DNA from 2 places in the Bacillus sp. N12A5 genome. Region 1 is predicted to be linked to the other one. Evidence: riboswitches for the same ligand, from Rfam matches in the RefSeq annotation. Region 1 holds a riboswitch; the other holds the start of a gene.
The links. A riboswitch is a leader RNA that binds a small molecule or an ion and turns the genes downstream of it on or off. The one in region 1 is predicted to bind lysine.
Positions count from the first base shown of each region.

Region 2: another riboswitch for lysine. It lies ahead of MOC09_RS14780 (amino acid permease); the one in region 1 lies ahead of MOC09_RS10580 (aspartate kinase).

Region 1 covers NZ_JALAMR010000008.1:241,973-245,395, forward strand. Annotated here, with positions in the region: gene uvrC (excinuclease ABC subunit UvrC) at 1-1,480, shown strand, start outside; lysine riboswitch at 1,545-1,724, shown strand; gene MOC09_RS10580 (aspartate kinase) at 1,851-3,080, shown strand; gene MOC09_RS10585 (YslB family protein) at 3,124-3,423, opposite strand, start outside.
Region 2 covers NZ_JALAMR010000012.1:167,809-171,231, reverse strand. Annotated here, with positions in the region: gene MOC09_RS14795 (LTA synthase family protein) at 1-362, opposite strand, end outside; gene MOC09_RS14790 (metal-dependent hydrolase) at 461-943, opposite strand; gene sspJ (small acid-soluble spore protein SspJ) at 1,109-1,249, shown strand; lysine riboswitch at 1,366-1,545, shown strand; gene MOC09_RS14780 (amino acid permease) at 1,648-3,057, shown strand; gene MOC09_RS14775 (DMT family transporter) at 3,140-3,423, opposite strand, start outside.

The DNA of each region.
Region 1 (3,423 bases):
CTATCCTTTCATAAAACTCACCCATGAACGCCACCCAAGGCTGATTGTCACCCGCAATGTCAAAAAAGACAAAGGGCGCTATTTCGGGCCGTACCCGAATGTACAGGCAGCAAGGGAAACAAAAAAACTGCTCGACCGGCTGTATCCACTCAGAAAATGCTCCAAGCTGCCGGACAGAGTGTGCCTTTACTATCACCTGGGCCAATGTCTCGCTCCGTGCGTAAAGGACATTTCCGAAGAGACGAACAGAGAGCTGGTTGAGAGCATTACCCGTTTCTTAAAGGGCGGCTATAATGAGGTCAAAAAAGAACTTGAAGAGAAAATGCGTGAAGCTGCCGAGAATCTTGAGTTTGAACGGGCAAAAGAGTTTCGTGACCAAATCGCCCATATTGAGTCAACGATGGAAAAACAAAAAATGACGATGAACGATCTAGTCGACCGTGACGTATTTGCCTACGCATATGATAAAGGCTGGATGTGCGTACAGGTCTTTTTCATCCGCCAAGGGAAGCTCATTGAACGCGATGTCAGCATGTTTCCGCTCTATCAGGAAGCAGATGAAGAGTTTCTTACATTCATCGGGCAATTCTATTCAAAAAACAACCACTTCCTTCCGAAAGAAATTTTGGTGCCGGACAGCGTAGATCAATCCATGATTGAGCAGCTGCTGGAAACAAACGTCCACCAACCTAAGAAAGGCCCGAAGAAAGAACTGCTCATGCTGGCCCATAAAAATGCGAAAATAGCGCTGAAAGAAAAATTCTCCTTAATCGAACGGGATGAGGAACGTTCCATCGGTGCTGTGCAAAAACTGGGAGATGCATTAAATATTTATACGCCTTACAGAATTGAAGCGTTTGATAACTCAAACATACAGGGGACAAATCCGGTTTCCGCGATGATCGTGTTTATCGACGGCAAACCGAACAAAAAGGAATACCGCAAATATAAAATCAAAACCGTTACAGGGCCGGATGATTACGGTTCGATGAGAGAGGTTGTCAGAAGACGCTATACGAGAGTGCTTCGTGAAAACCTGCCGCTGCCTGATCTGATCATCATCGACGGAGGAAAAGGGCAGATCAATGCTGCAAGGGATGTCATTGAAAATGAACTCGGCTTAGATATCCCGATCGCCGGTTTAGCGAAAGACGAAAAGCACAGAACCTCAAATTTACTGATCGGGGATCCGTTGGAGGCGGTGTATCTGGAGCGAAACAGCCAGGAATTTTACCTCCTGCAGCGGATTCAGGACGAGGTGCACCGTTTTGCGATCAGCTTTCACAGGCAAATCCGCGGAAAAAGCGCGTTTCAATCCGTATTGGACGACATCCCGGGTATCGGGGAGAAAAGAAAGAAAATGCTGTTAAAGCATTTCGGTTCCGTAAAAAAAATGAAGGAAGCAAGCCTTGAGGACATCAAAAAAGCGGGCGTTCCCTCAGCGGCGGCTCAACTTCTTTACGAAAAATTGCAAAAATAATGTTGTCCTTTTAAAAAAGATCTGATAAAATGTGAACTAATTTCAAAGTTAGATCGTGTTATATGGTGAAGATAGAGGTGCGAACTTCAAGAGTAAGCCTTTGGAGAAAGATGGATTCTGTGAAAAAGGCTGAAAGGGGAGCGTCGCCGAAGCAAATAAAACCCCATCGGTATTATTTGCTGGCCGTGCATTGAATAAATGTAAGGCTGTCAAGAAATCATTTTCTTGGAGGGCTATCTCGTTGTTCATAATCATTCATGATGATTAATTGATTAGCAATGAGAGCAATTCCTCTCATTGCTTTTTTTATTGTGGACAAAGCGCTCTTTCTCCTCACCCGCACGAACCAAAATGTAAAGGGTGGTAATACATGGGTCTTATCGTACAAAAATTCGGAGGGACTTCCGTCGGCTCAGTCGAAAAAATTCAAAATGCGGCAAACCGCGCGATTGCTGAAAAACAGAAAGGCCATCAAGTCGTTGTTGTCGTTTCGGCTATGGGAAAATCCACTGACGAATTGGTCAGCCTTGCAAAAGCAATTTCTGACCAGCCGAGCAAACGTGAAATGGATATGCTGCTGGCTACAGGCGAGCAGGTTACCATTTCCCTGCTTTCAATGGCACTGCAGGAAAAAGGCTATGACGCTGTGTCCTATACTGGCTGGCAGGCGGGAATCCGCACGGAAGCCGTTCACGGGAACGCCAGAATTACAGATATCGACACTTCGGTTTTAGCAGATCAGCTTGAGCAAGGAAAGGTTGTTATTGTCGCAGGATTCCAAGGCATGACGGAGGATTGTGAAATCACGACATTGGGCCGGGGCGGTTCAGATACAACAGCAGTTGCTTTGGCTGCCGCATTAAAAGCGGATAAATGTGACATTTACACAGACGTGCCCGGAGTGTTTACAACCGATCCGCGCTATGTGAAATCAGCGAGAAAGCTTGCCGGCATTTCATACGATGAAATGCTCGAGCTAGCCAATTTAGGCGCCGGCGTTCTTCATCCGAGAGCCGTTGAATTCGCAAAAAATTACCAAGTGCCTTTAGAAGTGCGTTCAAGCACAGAAACAGAAGCGGGAACATTAATTGAGGAGGAATCATCCATGGAGCAAAATTTAATTGTCAGAGGCATTGCGTTCGAAGATCAAATCACACGGGTAACCATTTACGGGCTGACTGGCGGCCTGACAACTTTGTCTACTATTTTTACAACGCTTGCCAAAAGAAACATTAACGTGGATATCATTATCCAAACGCAGGCCGGAGACAATCAGACCGGAATTTCCTTCTCTGTCAAAACAGAAGACGCAGACCAAACCGTTGCGGTGCTTGAAGAATATAAAGACGCGCTTGAATACGAAAAAATTGAGACAGAAAGCAAATTGGCTAAAGTCTCCATTGTCGGATCCGGGATGGTCTCAAACCCTGGTGTAGCGGCTGAAATGTTTGCTGTACTGGCGGAAAAAAACATTTTAATCAAAATGGTCAGCACATCTGAAATCAAAGTGTCAACAGTGGTAAGCGAAAATGACATGGTGAAAGCAGTCGAAGCGCTCCACGATGCATTTGAGCTTTCAAAACACCCTTCAGCTGTGTAATGGCAATCAAAAAGGCGGGACTATGCAGTCACCGCCTTTTTGATTACACTGGGTCTTTCATATCCCATTTCACAGTCAGAACCACTTTATCGGCTCTCTTTTTCACTTGTTCATATGATTCGGCAATCTGATCATTCATTAATTGAATTTGTTCAGCGATAAAACCGGCTTCCAGCTGAAAGCAAGGTTCTTTCTGATGTTTAAGCCGGTTGGAAATGATCGGCCCCTCAAGTTCAAATTCAAGCTCCTGTTTTTTAGCGCTTACGTTGGTGAGAGTTCCCCAGCCTGCTTCTTCAAAGAAGGCCGGAAATTCCTCCCATGATTCAAGAGGAAACTTACGGGC
Region 2 (3,423 bases), on a different contig from region 1:
AGAGGATTGAACAGTTCTTTTACACTGCTGCCCATATCGCTCATGTTACTGGCCTGAAATAAAACCGGGATGGTAATAAAATCGATATAAAAGCCGTAAAAAATCGTATTGGAGATCAAGATAACAGTCAGAACCAAATTGGCAACCAGCAAAAAGACCCGCTGCTTGTTTTCTTTCAGAAGCAGGCCGATCCCGAATAAAGGGAGGATAAAGCTGAGCGGGTTGGTCAGCAAAATCAGCTCCTCCAACAGAGTATCGATCTGCAAATCAAAGCCCAGTTTATAGATCACATACGTTTTGATCCACATGAATACAATCGAAAAACATAAAAAACGCTGATTGTGAAAAAAGGTTCCTTTCATCAATATGACTCCTCACGTTTTCTTGATCTCTGCATGAAATGCTTCTTATGTAAAACCTACTAAAAACAGTCCATTCAGACAAGTATTAGCACTTATGTTTAAAACATGCGCCCATGGAACAGCATATAAAAATAATAACATGAAGCAATTGTCAAGCCGGCTAACACAAGCTGCTCAGAAAAACTGCCTGTCTTCATATATAATGGGAGCCGCACGCGAATCGTAGAAGGGAATAATAATTTGATTCCGTTCACCGTCCAGGCGTCAAGGATTAAGTGGCTCGCCATTCCGATCATCAGCCCGGCCGATATGTTTTTATCTGGAATATATGTGGCTGTGATAAAAAACATGATGAGCAGAAACAGCAAGCTGTGCGTAAAGGTTCTGTGGCCAAAAATGGAGCTGACCGCTTTCGATAAGATAGGAAATCTTCTCCCGATTTTGCTTTGTGTGTGGCAGATATCGGGAATTAATGCTCCAACCGCGCCGGACGCAGCCATAAGCACTGGATCAAATCCATAATAATAAGCCGCTGCCGTACAAGAAGCGATGCCTCCCATGATGTGTGTTTTTCCTGTCATTTCCCGCTTCTCCTTTTATCTTTTGCAAAAATCTCTGAATTACAAATATATCAAGAGAATGTATGTTTGATCAACAGGACTTTGGACGATAAAAATTTCCCGCATAATTTTTAAGGAAAAAGGCATCTTAAGCATGTACCTATTTTTCTAAAAGAGGTGATTCGAATGGGTTTCTTTAATAAAGATAAAGGAAAACGTTCCGAAAAAGAGAAAAACGTAATCCAGGGAGCTCTTGAAGATGCGGGCTCAGCTCTAAAAGATGATCCGCTTCAAGAAGCTGTGCAGAAAAAGAAAAATAATCGATAACCACATGCGGATAGAGCTTGGCTCTATCCGTATTTTCCATCTGTTCCCTTTGACAGATCATCCTTTCTTTGATAACCTTCTGGGAGTAACTGAATAATTAAATCCTCACTCTTTCTCAGTGAGGTAGAGGTTGCGCGGATGATGAGTCACACATGCCAGGCTGACAGGGGCTGTTAAACATGTGTAAAAGGCATCAGCGCCGAAGTGTGGAGAAAGCCGATCCTTCTCTATGCTGGGACTGTATCTGAATAAGTGCAGGACTGCCGCGTGCTTTTTCGCGGAGGGCTATCCGGAGATCAAGGGTGTGTGTTTCTTTAAGCATGGACTTTTGTTCAGGCTTTTTTGCGTTTATATGATCTCGGGGTCTGGTCCGTACAAAGAATCATGGAGGTACTGGAATGGAACAGACAAAAAAATGGGGTTTTTGGTTATTAACGGCGTTTGTCGTTGGAAATATGGTTGGATCAGGAATTTTCTCCCTGCCGAGCTCGCTTGCTTCAATCGCGAGTCCGTTTGGCGCGACGTCCGCCTGGCTTTTGACAGGTGCCGGTGTGCTGATGATCGCGCTTGTTTTTGGGCACTTGTCCATCCGCAAGCCTGAGCTGACAGCGGGACCGCAAAGTTATGCAAGAGCGCTGTTCTCTGATCCGAAGAAAGGGAACGCTGCCGGTTTCACAATGGTATGGGGCTACTGGGTAGCGAGCTGGATCAGTAACGTGGCGATCATCACAAGTCTCGCCGGTTACTTGACTTCGTTCTTCCCGATCTTGGTTGATAAACGTGAAATGTTTTCGATCGGCGGGCAAGAGGTGACACTCGGCCAATTGCTGACGTTTGCTGTATGTACGATCCTGTTATGGGGAACGCACACGATTCTCGTTGCAAGCATTAACGGTGCAAGTAAATTGAACTTTGTTACAACGCTTTCTAAAGTTTTAGGTTTTGTCTTCTTTATCGTTGCCGGATTGTTTGTGTTTCAAACAACATTATTCGATCATTTTTATTTTCCGGTTCAAGGAGAAAACGGCACAAACATTGGAATTGGCGGTCAGGTGCATAACGCCGCGATTTCTACACTGTGGGCGTTTGTCGGAATTGAATCAGCGGTAATCCTATCCGGCCGTGCACGCTCTCAGCGTGATGTAAAACGGGCGACAATTACCGGCTTGCTGATTGCCTTAAGCATTTATATTATTGTCACTTTAATTACGATGGGTGTTCTGCCGCATGATAAGCTTGTCGGCTCTGAAAAACCTTTCGTTGATGTGCTGTATGCGATTGTCGGTAACGCGGGAAGCGTGATTATGGCACTTTTGGCTATTCTTTGTTTATTCGGAACGATGCTCGGCTGGATTTTGCTTGGCTCAGAGGTTCCATATCAAGCTGCTAAAGCAGGGGATTTCCCGGCATTCTTTGCAAAAACGAATAAAAAGGGAAGTCCGGTTATTGCACTGATTATTACAAACGTTATGTCACAGGTCTTCATTTTCTCGGTTATTTCCCGGACAATAAGTGACGCATTTACGTTTTTAACGACAGCGGCAACGCTTGCGTATTTAATTCCGTATTTGGTATCAGCGATCTACAGCTTAAAGCTTGTCATCAAAGGCGAAACGTATGACCAGCTGAAAGGCTCCCGTGTAAAAGACGGATTGATTGCGATATTAGCGTGTGCGTACTCAGTGTTTGTTATCGTAACAGGCACAGCAGATTTAACGACATTTATTCTCGGCATCGGATTGTTCTTTGTCGGTCTGGCGATTTATCCGTTTGTGATTAAGAAATTCTCGAAAGAAAAACAAGCATAATAATCCGAAAAGGTACATCTTGTTTAGCTTCTAAATAGGTTTTCTTTTCAATGAAAAACGCTGCAATATCGATTGCAGCGTTTTATTTACGTTGTGTTTGTTTTTCATCGTTTGGGCGTTTATTTCCTTTATAGATAAAATAAAGGGCAATCAACATAAAGAGTAATGCAAAAAAACGTTTCAAATCTAAAGGTATGGCTAAACTATTAAACCAGCCAAAATGGTCAATAATCAATCCAATGACAAGCTGGCCAATAATCCCAGCAATATTCGTTGCAATGACCCCGATTCTTGGTACAGCCATAACAGTTAGAAGCAAATACATCGTTCCCAAAAATGCAGCGCTTAACTGCCATTTAGGCGCTT